2 regions of the Pantoea sp. KPR_PJ genome follow, and region 1 is predicted to be linked to the other one. Evidence: predicted binding sites of a transcription regulator. Region 1 holds the regulator's gene; the other holds the start of a gene.
The links. Region 1 encodes LexA, which represses DNA repair genes until DNA is damaged. Its sites were predicted from a motif close to TNCTGTATGTACATACAGNA; they were not measured.
Positions count from the first base shown of each region.

Region 2: HP564_RS03015 (YebG family protein) is a predicted target of LexA. The motif match lies at 4,462-4,481, and genes of this name have one in related genera.

Region 1 is NZ_JABMIK010000004.1:24,740-31,937, reverse strand. It holds gene dusA (tRNA dihydrouridine(20/20a) synthase DusA) at 1-82, opposite strand, end outside; gene HP564_RS10665 (conjugal transfer protein TraF) at 191-1,441, opposite strand; gene zur (zinc uptake transcriptional repressor Zur) at 1,887-2,408, shown strand; gene HP564_RS10655 (CsbD family protein) at 2,456-2,668, opposite strand; gene dinF (MATE family efflux transporter DinF) at 2,859-4,181, opposite strand; gene lexA (transcriptional repressor LexA) at 4,311-4,925, opposite strand; gene HP564_RS10640 (diacylglycerol kinase) at 5,032-5,400, opposite strand; gene plsB (glycerol-3-phosphate 1-O-acyltransferase PlsB) at 5,529-7,198, shown strand, end outside.
Region 2 is NZ_JABMIK010000001.1:646,488-653,685, reverse strand. It holds gene HP564_RS03050 (amino acid ABC transporter permease) at 1-139, shown strand, start outside; gene HP564_RS03045 (amino acid ABC transporter ATP-binding protein) at 123-917, shown strand; gene HP564_RS03040 (ABC transporter substrate-binding protein) at 928-1,827, shown strand; gene HP564_RS03035 (DUF1090 family protein) at 2,030-2,449, shown strand; gene HP564_RS03030 (DNA polymerase V) at 2,624-2,869, shown strand; gene HP564_RS03025 (non-canonical purine NTP pyrophosphatase) at 3,039-3,599, shown strand; gene HP564_RS03020 (SIR2 family protein) at 3,596-4,390, shown strand; gene HP564_RS03015 (YebG family protein) at 4,496-4,837, shown strand; gene HP564_RS03010 (omptin family outer membrane protease) at 5,921-6,859, shown strand; gene proP (glycine betaine/L-proline transporter ProP) at 6,917-7,198, opposite strand, start outside.

The DNA.
Region 1 (7,198 bases):
GATGAAAATAGCGACAGTGACGATCCGTCCAGTCGAGCATCGGCGCGATGGAAAAACGTTGCGAGGAGAAAGAGTTGCTCATGAAGCGCAGAAAATCCGTAAAAGGGTGATGATAATCTGCGCAAGGATAGCACACTAACAGCGTGCCGGGCGACTACAGGCCGCCCGGTTTATGTCAGAGGGCTAGCGATCAGAAATTAAACCCGAGCTGCATCATTGCACCCCAGGTATGGTTATCGCCCGCCGAGCCCGCCAGATCCAGATGTACCGCATTGTTAAACGGTGACAGACCGAAACCTGCAGTGAAGACATTTTCATCGTTGGATTTCATATCCGCGCGATAGCCAGCGCGCAGCGCCAGCCAGTCCAGCACGCGATACTCACCGCCGACGCCAGCATACTGGCTGCTCTCTTCCGATTTAAATCGCTTCGTCTCGGTCAAATCTACATCCAGTGCGGCCGTAAAAGGCCCCTCTTTCCATGCCAGTCCTGAGGTCACCAGCGGACGGATCTGATAGGTATCGCGATAGCCATTGATCTCTTTGGTCTGCAAATCGCGCGATACCAGGTTCTGTCCGGTAATACCCAGCGTCCAGTTTTCACCCAGGGGTGTGGCTAAACCAGCGTCGATGTTAAAACCGGTGTTGTCGTTGCGGTAGCGGCTACCGTTCAGATCGTTTTTATCGTAGTTGTAGATGCTGGCTGAATAGTTATAGAGCCAGGTTTTCTGAATCTTCGGTGTGACCCCCAGCGATACCGGATGTCCTGCCACGCTGAACTCATGCGCCACGGCGATACCATAGTCGGTCACCAGCGCCGCCAGCCCGTTTGCGCTGGAGCGCAAATTATTCTGGTCGCCCGGCAGAGGAATAATGGTGCCGTTCGCCACGCCGTCGAGATAGGTAATATCGCTCTGGGCAACATTAGCACGCAGGTGCACCGTTCCATATGCCTTGGTGATAAAGGCGAACGGCAGGGTGTCATTCGGGACGGTTACCGCCAGCGCGACCCCTGCTGTACCATTGGCTTTATTGCCGCGCAGATCGCGCAACTGGTTGGCGACATCCCGTGACGCCGATTTAAGCTGCGGATAGCCGTTAAGGAAATCGCGAAAGGTCAGGTTATCGATTACGCCACGATAGCGATCGACGGTATCACTGATATCGTCAACCTTATCCACCATTTTGTCTTTATCCGTGACCTGCAAACCCGCTGACGGAAAGATAATTCCGACGTTATCCTCTGAATGAGCGCGGGTCATCAGCGCCGGGTTCGCCAGCACGGCTGAGCTCCATGTAGAGGAGGCAACGCCGGTGCCACCCATGGCGTCATTGCGTGCATCATACCAGGTGCCCGCGGCTATCGCGGAGGAAGAAAGAAAAATTGCACTTAACGCAGCAGGATATAAAAGCGCAGAGCGCAGAGTGGGGTTGTTCGCCATTTGTCTGCCATCACCTTGATCAGGAAACATTCATCTTCGAAATTTGTGGTTAGCGCTATTGTGAATGGCATCTAACCGTTCATTGCTGTGAAGTAAGTTGGAACAGCGTTGTTATTCGCCTGATTGGATGATTTCTCTGCAAATCAGCGCTTTTATTATGTAGCGGGGTAGTCAAAAAAGGATATTAAGGCCAGTCCTTCCTTAAGAACCCATGAACATTAGTGCTTAACCTGGTGAGTTGTAAAGCAAAACGTCCATTTTGTTTCATTATGTCTCGATAATGTTGGCCCTGAGTAAACGTCCTGAAATAGCGCAACAGAAGTCATTTTCCTGTAACAACATGGTTTTGCTAAATAAACAGTCAAAAAAATGTCCGTCGCGGTAACCCCAGCGGAAGCACATTTAATGTGATAAAATAACATCTCGTTTTAAGCGGAGAATCACCATGTCGACAATGACGCCAGAGCAAATCATGACCCAGGCGGAAAAACTGTGTCTGCAGCGCGGCGTGCGCCTGACCACGCAGCGCGCAGAGGTATTACGTCTGATGGCTGCGCAACATGGATCGATTAGCGCTTATGACCTGCTGGACCGCCTCCGCGCAACGGAGCCACAGGCAAAGCCGCCAACGGTCTATCGTGCGCTGGATTTTTTGCTTGAGCAGGGCTTTATTCACCGGGTGGAATCCAACAACAGCTATGTGGTTTGTCATCACTTCGAGGCACCCGCCCATACCTCAGTTATGCTGGTATGCGATCGCTGTGCGGCAGTGACCGAAAAACAGGCGCAAGGTGTAGAAAAAATTATCGGCGATCTGGCAGGCGAAGCGCGCTTTGCGTTAAGGCATAGCGTGATTGAAGCGCATGGGCTCTGTGTAAGCTGTGCTGAAGTTGAGGCGTGTGTTCATCCAGATAGCTGCAACCACGACCATGAAAAAGAGGGGAAAAAGCGCGGAAAGCGGGGATAAAGAGCACATCCCTGTGCTGCTCTTTCACTCATCCTGAGTGAAGGGGATTACCAGCGGTAATCTTTGTTCTGGGTTTCCCAGTCGGAGACTTCTTTCTCAGCCTCGTCCTTCGCGTAACCGTAGCGTTCCTGGATTTTGCCGACAAGCTGGTCGCGTTTACCTTCGATTACCTGCATATCATCGTCGGTCAGCTTGCCCCATTTTTCTTTAAATTTACCTTTGAACTGCTTCCAGTTACCGCTCGCTTCGTCTTTATTCATTTTCAGACCTCCACGTCATCCTTAGTTTTACATACCACCGCGTAACGGCGGTACGACAATACAAAGCGCTGCTCTGTTGCGCTGTTGTAAGGTAATTGTAGTAGACGAATCGGCAACTGCCGGACAATTACAGATCATTACAGAATAATCTGTTAAAAATCAGCACCTGCTGGCGCTGCCGTCTGGCTAATCAGCTGGAAAACCAGCGGCTTAAGCGCCACTCCCGCCGCCAGATAAACCACAGTGAGATGCCGCGTAGCGCAAGGAAAACGGTTATTGCCAGCCATAAGCCGTGATTACCCAGCCAGGGCAGCGTCAGCAGCGTCAGGAAGTAACCCAGCGCGGCAACAGCCATACTGTTGCGCATTTCGCGCCCGCGCGTAGCGCCAATAAAGAGACCATCCAGCAGATAGCACCAGACGCCCGCCAGCGGCAGAATGATTTGCCAGACAAGATAGCGATCGACCTGCTGCCGTAGTGGCTCCAGCGAGGTAAGCAGCGCCACAACGGATTCACCACTCACCGCATAAATTAGCGCAAACGCCAGCGCCACACATCCCGCCTGACGACACGCCGCGTGCCACACCGCCAGCAGCTTTTCGCCATCACGCGCACCGTAGGCTTCGCCTGACACGGCTTCGACCGCATAGGCAAAGCCGTCAAGCGCATAGGCGGTAAACGTAATAAACATCAGCAATACGGCGTTAGTCGCGACGATCTCCGGCCCCAGACGCGCTCCCACCAGCGTTAGCGAGGCGAAGCAGAGCTGTAACAGCAGCGACCGCAGCATGATGTCGCGATTCAGGCGCAGCAGGCGGCTGATGTCGCCACGCCAGCTCTTCTGCAACATCGCCGGGGTGATACCGCGTATTTTCAGCACTCGCCATACCATCGCCAGTCCAACGGCCAGCGTGACATATTCTGCCACCGCCGTGGCGGTTGCTGCACCTGCCACGCCCCACTTCAGACCAGGCACCAGCCAGAGGTCGAGCAGAATGTTCACGCTGTTGCCCACCACCAGCAGAACAACCGGCGCACGCACATACTGCACGCCCAGCAGCCAGCCGAGAATAACCATGTTTGCCAGAGTTGCAGGCGCGCTGAGCCAGCGGATATGGATAAAGCGTGCGGCCTGCTCCAGCACCTGCGGATCGCCGCCCGCCAGCCGTCCTGCCAGGATACTGAGCGGATCGCGCAGCAGGATAAACAGCACACCAGCCAGCAGTGCCATTATCAGCGGCTGCGTCAGAGCGCGAGCGAGCGCCAGCGGATCGCGTGCGCCAAAGGCCTGAGCGGTAAGCCCTGTCGTGCTCATGCGCAGAAAAAGCAGCAGCATAAAGACGAAACTGGTTATTGTGGTGCCAATCGCCACGCCGCCGAGATAAATCGGACTATCGAGATGACCGATAACGGCGGTGTCTACCAGACCGAGCAGCGGCACGGTGATATTAGAAAGGATCATCGGCAGCGCCAGCCGCCAGAGGTGTCGATCGTGTGCAGTAAAGAGACGCATCAGCCGGTCCATGCCTGAAAACGCAGGAAAGATGAATGGGCTACCGGGGTGTTAGTAGCCCAGACCGCATACGCAGGGATTCGCGTTCAGACGCCCGACAGAGATCGGCCGGCATCTGAAACGCGCTGGTCAGAGCCACTCGCCGTTGCGTACCACGCCTACCGCCAGACCTTCAACGGTCAGCGACTGCGTGCGGGTGTCGACCACGATAGGTTCGAAGTCATTATTTTCTGGCAGCAGATGAACCACCGTGCCCTGCTTTTTCCAGCGTTTTACCGTGACTTCATCGTCGATGCGCGCCACCACGACCTGGCCATTGCGGACATCCTGAGTTTTGTGCACCGCCAGCAGGTCACCATCCATAATGCCAATATCTTTCATCGACATACCAGCAACGCGCAGCAGAAAATCAGCAGAAGGTTTGAACAGGTCAGGGTCAACTTTATAGTGCGTTTCGATATGTTCCTGCGCCAGCAATGGCTCACCGGCTGCGACGCGGCCAATCAACGGCAGGCCATTCGACTCTTCTTCTTCCATCAGCAGACGAATGCCGCGCGATGCGCCAGAGACAATCTCAATCACGCCTTTGCGCGCCAGCGCTTTCAGATGCTCTTCAGCGGCGTTCGGGGAACGGAACCCCAGCTGCGAGGCAATTTCCGCACGCGTTGGCGGCATGCCCGTCTGGTTAATATGGTCGCGAATCAGGTCATAAACCTGTTGCTGCCTGGTGGTTAATGCTTTCATCCCGCCCCCTGGTTGTTTATACAGTCGCTGTGAGTATATACAGGTATTGGCGAAATGAAAACCGAAACCCAGGGAAATAACAGGCATTTGGGCAATTATGGAAAGCCTACCGCAAATGCGACCAGAGCAGCGCGATCCAGACAAACATCGCCAGTATAATCGCCAGCAAAACGGCCGCGGAGCCCATGTCCTTCGCCCGTCCCGCCAGGGGATGGCGCTCCTGACCGATACGGTCAACCACGGCCTCAATGGCACTGTTAAGGATCTCAACAATGATGACCAGCACTACCGATCCAATCATCAGGATACGTGCAACGGTATCGACATCCAGCCAGCAGGCTACCAGAATAGCGACAATAGCAGCGGTCGCCTCCTGACGAAATGCGGCCTCATGCTGCCAGGCGGCGCGTAATCCTTGCCACGAGTAGCCAGCCGCTTTCACAATCCTGAGTAAGCCGGTGGTATTACTTGCCATTGCGAGGGAACCCTTTTAGTTGTTTAACGTCAATGTGTGGGCCGGGTGCGTTTGGCACCGCCACAGATCTTCGCAGCACTTTCTGTTATGCTTGCGGCGCTTTGCTAACAAGAGGCTTCATGTTGTCTATGTCAGGTTGGCGTAAACTTTATTATAAATTGTTGAATTTACCACTCTCTGTTCTGGTAAAAAGTAAGGCCATTCCGGCCGATCCCGTTTCCGAACATGGACTTGATCCCACGCGGCCGATTATGTACGTGCTGCCATACGATTCCAAGGCGGATTTAATGACGCTGCGCCAGCAGTGTCTCAAACATAATTTGCCCGATCCGCTTGTTCCGCTGGAAATTGACGGCGCGCTGCTGCCACGCCATGTGTTTATTCACGATGGGCCACGCGTGTTTCCCTATTTCGTGCCAAACACGGAATCGGTAAAAATTTTCCATGAGTATCTGGATCTGCATCGCAACAATCCAAATCTGGATATCCAGATGCTGCCGGTATCGGTGATGTTTGGGCGTGCTCCGGGCCGTGAGGTTCAGGGCAACGATGCCCCGCACCTGCGCGAACTGAACGGCGTAGAGAAGTTTTTCGCCACGCTCTGGAACGGTCGCGACAGCTTTGTACGTTTTTCCCCCACGGTCTCACTGCGCTGGATGGCCACGCAGCACGGCACCGATAAATCTATTGCGCAGAAGCTGGCACGTGTGGCACGCATACACTTTGCTCGCCAGCGTCTGGCCGCCATCGGCCCGCGTCTGCCGGCGCGGCAGGATCTTTTCAACAAGCTGTTGCAGTCCAAAGCGATTGAGAAGGCCGTAGAAGAGGAAGCGCGCAGCAAGAAGGTTTCTCACGAGAAAGCGCAGCAGAACGCCGTCGAGATGATGGAAGAGATTGCGGCTGACTTCTCCTATGAGGCGATCCGCATTACTGACCGCGTCATGGGCTGGCTGTGGAGCCGCCTCTATCAGGGCATCAACGTCAACGGCGGCGAACGCGTGCGCCAGCTGGCGGAAGATGGCCATGAAATTGTTTATGTGCCCTGCCATCGCAGCCACATGGACTACCTGCTGCTCTCCTATGTGCTTTATCACCAGGGGCTGGTGCCGCCGCATATCGCTGCGGGCATCAACCTGAACTTCTGGCCAGCCGGCCCGATTTTCCGTCGCCTGGGCGCATTCTTTATCCGACGCACCTTTAAGGGCAATAAGCTCTACGCGACTGTTTTCCGCGAATACCTTGGCGAGCTGTTCAGCCGGGGCTACTCCGTTGAATATTTCGTAGAGGGTGGGCGCTCACGTACTGGTCGCCTGCTTGACCCCAAAACCGGCACGCTGGCAATGACGCTTCAGGCGATGCTGCGCGGCGGTAACCGCCCCATTACGCTGGTGCCGATTTACATCGGCTATGAGCATGTGATGGAAGTGGGTACTTACGCCAAAGAGCTGCGCGGCGCAGCAAAAGAGAAAGAAGGCTTTATGCAGATGGTGCGCGGCCTGCGCAAGCTGCGTAACCTTGGTCAGGGCTACGTAAACTTCGGTGAACCGCTGCCGCTGGTGAACTACCTGAATAAGCAGGTACCCGAATGGCGTGATGCCATCGATCCCATTGAGCCGCAGCGCCCCAGCTGGCTAACGCCCACGGTCAACGATATTGCGGCGCGTGTGATGGTGCGCATCAACGAAGCGGGCGCGGCTAACGCGATGAACCTGTGCGTAACGGCACTGCTCGCCTCCCGTCAGCGCTCACTAACCCGCGAACAGCTGATTGAGCAGCTGGAGTGCTATACCGAGCTGCT
Region 2 (7,198 bases), on a different contig from region 1:
GGTGATCCAGCATAGCGTTGAGCGCTGGCTGGCACGCAGCGTCACCCGCGATGCGCAGCCTTCTCGCTGGCGGCAGTGGCGCACGCGTCTGAACCCCGTACCCGCAACTGAGGAGATTAGCCATGTCCGAAGCCATTGATTATCGTCGGGCGCACGCAACGGGTGCCATTACCATTACCGGCGTCAGCAAAAGTTACGGTCGCCATAAGGCGCTGGATAACGTCTCGCTGGAGCTGGAGCCTGGCTCCGTCACGGTCATTGTCGGGCCTTCCGGCTCCGGTAAGTCGACCCTGCTGCGCACGCTCAATCACCTTGAACGCGTAGATGAGGGATTGATACAGATTGATGGCGACTACATTGGCTATCAGCGGCGCGGCGACCGGCTCTATGAGCTGAAAGAGAAGGCGATCCTGCGTCAGCGCATTAATGTCGGCTACGTGTTTCAGAACTTCAATCTGTTTCCGCACCTGACGGTGCTGGAGAACCTGATCGAAGCGCCCGTCGCCCATCGACAGCTTTCTAAGCGCGACGCGATTACGCGCGCCGGGGAACTGCTGGATACCGTCGGGCTGCGGCACAAGGCTGACGCCTGGCCGCGTCATCTTTCTGGCGGGCAGCAGCAGCGCATCGCTATTGCCCGTGCGCTGATGCTTAACCCGCGCGTGATGCTGTTTGATGAGCCCACCTCGGCACTCGATCCCGAGCTGGTGGGTGAAGTGCTTGACGTGATTAAAACCCTGGCGCGCTCCGGCACTACGCTGGTGATTGTGACGCACGAGATTGGCTTCGCGCGCGAGGTAGCGGATAACGTGGTGTTTATGGTCGACGGTAAAATTGTCGAGCAGGGCAGCGCGACGCAGGTGCTCACTAATCCGCGCCACGAGCGCACGCGCCGCTTTCTGGCGCGCGTGCTGTAAGGCGGCTGAGATGAGAAACCTGATGTTATCCGCGCTGCTGTTCTGCGCCGCGCCCCCTTTGCTGGCGACGGCGCGGCTCGATGCCGTGAAAAATGAAACGCCCATTGAGGCACCGGCAAATCCGCAGGCGATAGGCCAGATCCCGCCAGGGTTCCGCTTCGTTGAGCCTGGCTACCTGACCGTTGCGACCGCCAATACCAACTCGCCACCGCTTGGGCTGCTGGCGTCCGACAACAAAACCCGCATCGGCAGCGATGCGGACTTTGCGCGACTGCTGGCCGACAGCCTGGGGCTGAAGCTGCGCCTGGTGCCCGCGGCCTGGGAGGACTGGCCGCTCGGCGTGACCGCCGGACGCTACGACGTGGCAATGTTTAACATTGCGGTGACGGAAGAGCGTAAGAAGAAGTTTGACTTCGCCACCTATCGGGCTGACGGCCATGCGTTTCTGGTGAAAGCCAACAGTCCGATTAACGCCATCAGCAAAGCGGAAGATGTGGCGGGGAAGCGGATCATTGTTGGTTCCGGCACTAACCAGGAGCGCATCCTGTTGGGCTGGGATGAGAAGAACCGTGCGAAAGGGCTGAAGCCGGTCACGCCGGTCTACCTGACCGATGAGGCGGCGGCGACCCTGACGCTGCTCTCTGGCCGTGCCGACGCGCTGTTTGGTCCACAGTCGATGGCTGCCTGGAAAGTGGCCTCGCGCGGCGATACCAAAATTGTAGGCTACGGGCCGGTGCGATCCTGGGTGGCGGTGACGACCAAAAAAGGCAACGGCCTGGCGGAGGCGTTGCAGACAGCCATTAACGGCACTATTGCCGGGGGCCAGTATCAGCAGGTGCTGAGCCGCTGGGGAGAAAAGAATGAGGCGATCAAGGCGTCAACGGTGAATCCGCCGGGCATCGTTTACTGATATCAGCGCATCAGGCATGGCAACCGCTGTGGCAGGCTGCTGTGCTTGATTCTCTGAACGGCCAGCGAAATCACCATAATAACCCCACAATCTTTAATGAGTTTTACGCAAGTGCTGAATACTTTTCCGTTACGGCAGAGTATAGTGCAGCGCGCAACCATACAGGCTGTGTGGTTTTTTTAACAAAAGGAATAACTGGCTTATGAAAAAAATCGCCTTCACTCTCGCTTTAGTGGCTTCCCCTTTTTTCTCTCACGCGGTAACGCGGTCATGCAGCGATCAGGTGGCTGAGTTAAATGCCAAAGTTGCCGCCGCTACGCGTGCCGGTAACAGTGCTGAGGTCTCGCGCCTCCGTTATGCGCTGACAAAAGTGAAAACCTATTGCACCGATGAACGCCAGGCCAGTCGGGCCCGCGAGGATGTCAGCGATCGCCAGCTCAATGTAAAAAAAGCTGAGCATGAACTGCTGGACGCTCAGCAGGAATTAGCCGAGGCGCAGGCAAACGGCCGTGCTGACAAGATAGCGAAAAAATCACGCAAGGTAGAAGAGAAGAAACGCAAACTTCAGGACGCCCGGAACGATCTCAGCCGGGCTCAGGACTCTGCCGCCCGTCTGCCGTAGACGTTAGCCAGGGCTCGCCCTGACAGGCCGTTGTCGCCAGCCCTCTTATCCTGTTATCTCTTTTCGCCATCTTATTGAACGAGCAAGCGGATGGATAAATATCACCTGTAGCCGCTTGCTCCCTGCGCACCATAGCATTACTGTATATAAATACAGTTTTTTATGGAGAAAGTCATGATGCGCGAAGATGACAGAGAGCGTGCCTTCAAAAACGCGGTCAGGCGTGATGATCTGGGACGCTATATCGTCAGCACTGAGGATTTCGTCAGTGAACTGGCCCGGCTGGACTGGCACCTGACGCCTAAAGAGGCGAATCGCTGGGTTGAAATTCATACAACCATCTTTCGCGACGTCTCCACGCAGGAGGGCGAAGCACGTCTCTTTCAGGTGTTTGATCTCCAGGACGAGAAGAGGCAGTAAGGTGCGTCAGCGGGATCCCGCCCGTATAGCCCTCATGTGTTCTGCGCGCGCGCGTGCAGATCCCATCCTCCTTTCTCTGGCCGCTGCTGGGCAAATTTGCACCAGCGCACAATTTGCAGGACAATATTACTACCCTTCACCAAAAACGCATGTCATACATAGGGTTGTGATGAAAATCCGCTTTCTGTCAGCCAATGAATACAAGCTGTCTGAGGTTCGTAAAATTCTTGAGCCGGTGGGTGTTGATGTCGTACCTATCGCGCGACGTATCGAAGAGATCCAGACCGAAAACGAGCTGGAGCTGGTGCGCGACAAGCTTACCAAAGCCTTTTCGATCATCGGACGTCCCCTGTTTGTCGAGCACACTGGCCTCTATCTTGACGGGCTGAATGGCCTGCCTGCCGGCCTGACGCGCATTTTCTGGAACCGCCTTGATGCGGAACGCTTCGCAAAGCTGGTTCAGGGCCTTGACAGCCAGGCGGTCACGGCCAAAACGGTGCTGGGCTACTGCGACGGGCGGAAAATGTATCAGTTTCATGGCGAGCTGCGCGGCACCATTGCTGCGAAGCCCGCCGGGTCGCGTGAATTTCAGTGGGATTGCGTGTTTATCCCGGAAGGGCACAGCCAGACCTTTGCGGAAATGGGCGAGCTGAAAAATGAGATTTCGATGCGCAAGCTGGCACTGGACCGTTTTGCTGAGTTTTTAAAAACCGCCCGAGGAGTGGCATGAAACCTGAACTAAAACGCGCCTATGACTCCGGGAAGCTGATTCTGTTCGCGGGTGCGGGCATTTCACGCAATCTGGGCTTGCCGGAGTGGCATGAGCTGATTGCCCATCTCGCCAACGAGCTGGGCTACGATCCCAAAATATTTAACACCTACGGTACCCATCTTTCTCTGGCGGAATATTACAAGCAGAAAAAGGGCTCGCTGGGGCCGCTGCGCAGCTGGATGGATCGGGAATGGCACCGCCCCGATATCGATGTCCGCTCGTCAGAAATTCATACCATGATTACCCAGGGTAATTTCAGCCGCATCTACACCACGAACTACGACCGCTGGCTGGAAGCGGCGCACGAGGCGCACGGTGTCCCCTATAGCAAGGTGGCAAACGCGGCAGATTTAGTTTCGCTGACCGAAGACAAGCGCCATATCATCAAGCTGCACGGCGATTTTGACGATGATACCTCCATCGTGCTGGATGAGAGCAGCTATTTTGAACGCCTCTATTTTGACTCACCGCTGGATATTAAGTTGACCCATGACGTAATGGGCAGTTCGGTGCTGTTTGTCGGCTACAGCATCAGTGATTTCAACATTCGCCTGCTGTTTTACCGCCTGACAAAAATGTGGGGCAGAACCGGACTGGCCACGGCCCGGCCAAAGTCTTATCTCTTTACAAACCGCAATAATCCAGTCGCGCGCGAGGTTCTGGGGCAGTGGGGAATCGAGATGATCGTGTCGGAAGAGGATGATCCCCGAAAAGCGCTGGCTGACTTCCTTAATGAGCTGATTTCCTGAATAAAATTTTCTCGTTGCCCGCGTCTGCCAGGGGGAGGAAAAAAGGATGCAATCCCGTCTCAGGCGCGATATACTGTATATATTAACAGTATCGGAGAGGCAAAAATGGCTGTCGAAATTAAATATGTCGTCGTCAAGAAGGGTGAAGAGAAAATGACATTTGCCAGCAAAAAAGAGGCGGATGCCTACGACAAGATGCTCGATATGGCGGAAGCCTTTACCGACTGGTTAGCGCAGCACCAGCCCGATATGGATGAATCACAGGCGGAAACCCTTGGCCTGCTGCTGGCAGAGCAGAAAGATGCCATTCAGCATATTTTGCGCACCAGCAAACTTCCTGATGTTGCCGACGCCGCGAAAAAGGCGGGGGCATCAGACGCGGGTGACGACAGCGCAGAGGGCGGCGTCGCCCAGCCCAAAAAAGTGCGCGCGGTTAAAGCTGCCTGATTCAGCGCATTAAAAAACGCGCCGCAGTGACTTCGCCTGCGGCGCGTTTTTTTATCAGCGCTAATCTGTCTCTGCCTGACTACGTATATTAGTGAGTAAACAGGCTGAAGGTTCCCGAATAGTAATTCGCCATCCACGCCACATAACCCAGCCATATCACCAGTCCACCCGTCAATGCGATTTTTCCTGTCATAAGCCCCTCTCTGACATTTATGTTTTTGCTTACCGTTGTCACAAATTGACAGAAGGCGGGGCGGCGTGATTTGTTCTGGATCAAATAACCTGCATGCAGCAGAACAGGTCCGGAATGAGGTAAATCAAAGCCTGTATCACCGCTGCGGGTTTTCCTGCAACCCATTACTGTTCGCTGACAGCCCCGACAGCCCCGACAGCCCCAACGGTATCGACGCCATTGACGCCTCGACACCACCGACGCCCTAATACCCCCGACATCCCCAACCCCCGTGACACCACTGACACTACCGACAGCCCCGACACCCAGCCGGGCCGTCGATGCGCCATTCCGCTATCCCGTCGGGGGCAGGACCCGACCCGGAGGCGAACGTCTGAGCGTGTTACCCCGCCGAGACATGCCAGTAATTTGTCGCGGCTGATGCCCCGTTACCCTGAAGTGGCAAGGCAAGAGGCGGGGCCTGTTAACTGGCGCGAACTGTCACTGTCGTCAGCGAGGAAATTTACCTTAAGCGAACAGATGAAAATATTTCGCGTAGAGGGAAGGCGCTTTATTTTTGCTTAAAAAAACGCCAGTTTTATTTTAAGTCAAACTGACCAGGGTCTGAATCTGCGCTGTTTACTAGGGTAAAAGATGAGCAACGTCTGTTTGCAGGCAGTTATTTCAAGGCTGACATAGGATCAGGCAAAAAGGCTGTCTGAAAAAAACAGTGCAGACGATAATCCGCAGCCAGTCAGCTGTTATCGACAGGCTTTAATAAAGAATTAATTAATTATACTTAACTTTATATCCCCTTTTTCAGGCGTGAAAATTACGCTTGCCTGCCTCTTCTCTGCCTTTTAGTCTGTGCCCGCCATTCAGGGGTAATATAATTTATAGCAGGATATTTAATGAAAAAGAGCACACTGGCGGCAATGATGATGGCCGTATTTTCAGGCAGTACGGTAGCGGCCGCCACGTCACTGGCACCCGATTTCTCATCTGACAGCGTCAGCGTATCTGCGTCGGTGGGTATGCTGGGCGGCAAATCTAAAGAGCTGGTTTATGACGCCAGCAATGCGCGTAAAGTCAGTCAGCTTGACTGGAAGATCAAAAACGTTGCGATTCTCAAAGGTGATATTTCCTGGGATGCCTACTCCTTCCTGACGCTGAGCGCACGCGGCTGGACTTCGCTGGCATCTGGCGCTGGCCATATGGATGACTATGACTGGCAGAACGCGCGTCAGTCGAGCTGGACCGATCACTCCTCGCACCCCAGCACCGATGTGAATTATGCCAACGAATACGATCTGAACCTGAAAGGCTGGTTTCTGCAGGATGACAACTATAAGGTCGGCGCGGTAGCAGGCTATCAGGAAACACGTTTTAGCTGGACGGCTTACGGCGGTGCCTACAGCTATGATAACGGAAATTATATCGGCAATTTCGCCGCTGGCGAGCGCGGTATCGGCTATAGCCAGCGCTTCTCTATGCCTTACGTGGGGCTGGTGGGCCAGTATCGCGTCAACGATTTTGAGTTTAACGCGCTGTTCAAATTCAGTGACTGGGTACGCGCACACGACAACGATGAACACTATATGCGCGACCTGACGTTCCGTGAAAAAACCGCAAATTCACGCTACTACGGCGCAGCGGTCGATGCGGGCTACTATGTGACCGAACATGCAAAGGTGTTTGCTGAGTTCACCTGGAACAAGTATGAAGAAGGTAAGGGTGGCACGCAGGTGATCTATACGCCGACCGGTGAATCCGCTTCTTACGGCGGTGACGCTGCGGGTCTCTCCAACAAAAACTACACCGTGACCGTGGGTCTGCAATATCGCTTCTGATAAAAAGAAAAACCCGCCAGCGGCGGGTTTTTTATTTCAACAGCAGAGCATGAGCGATTACGGCGTGGGCTGCTGCTTGCTGCGTGAGCGGAGTTTCTTCACCAGGCGGTGCGCTTCCGCTTCGCTGGCGACCGCAGGCGATGAGCCGCGCAGCGGTTTACGCGCTGACTCGTGCAGCGTAAGCACGGTCAGCAGCCCAATGGCCCCTGCAACCATCAGATAGTAAGCCGGCATCATCAGGTTATGGGTGGTATCCACCAGCCAGGCGGTGATCAGCGGAGTCGTGCCACCAAACAGCGATACCGACAGGTTGAAACCAATTGCCAGCGCACTGTAGCG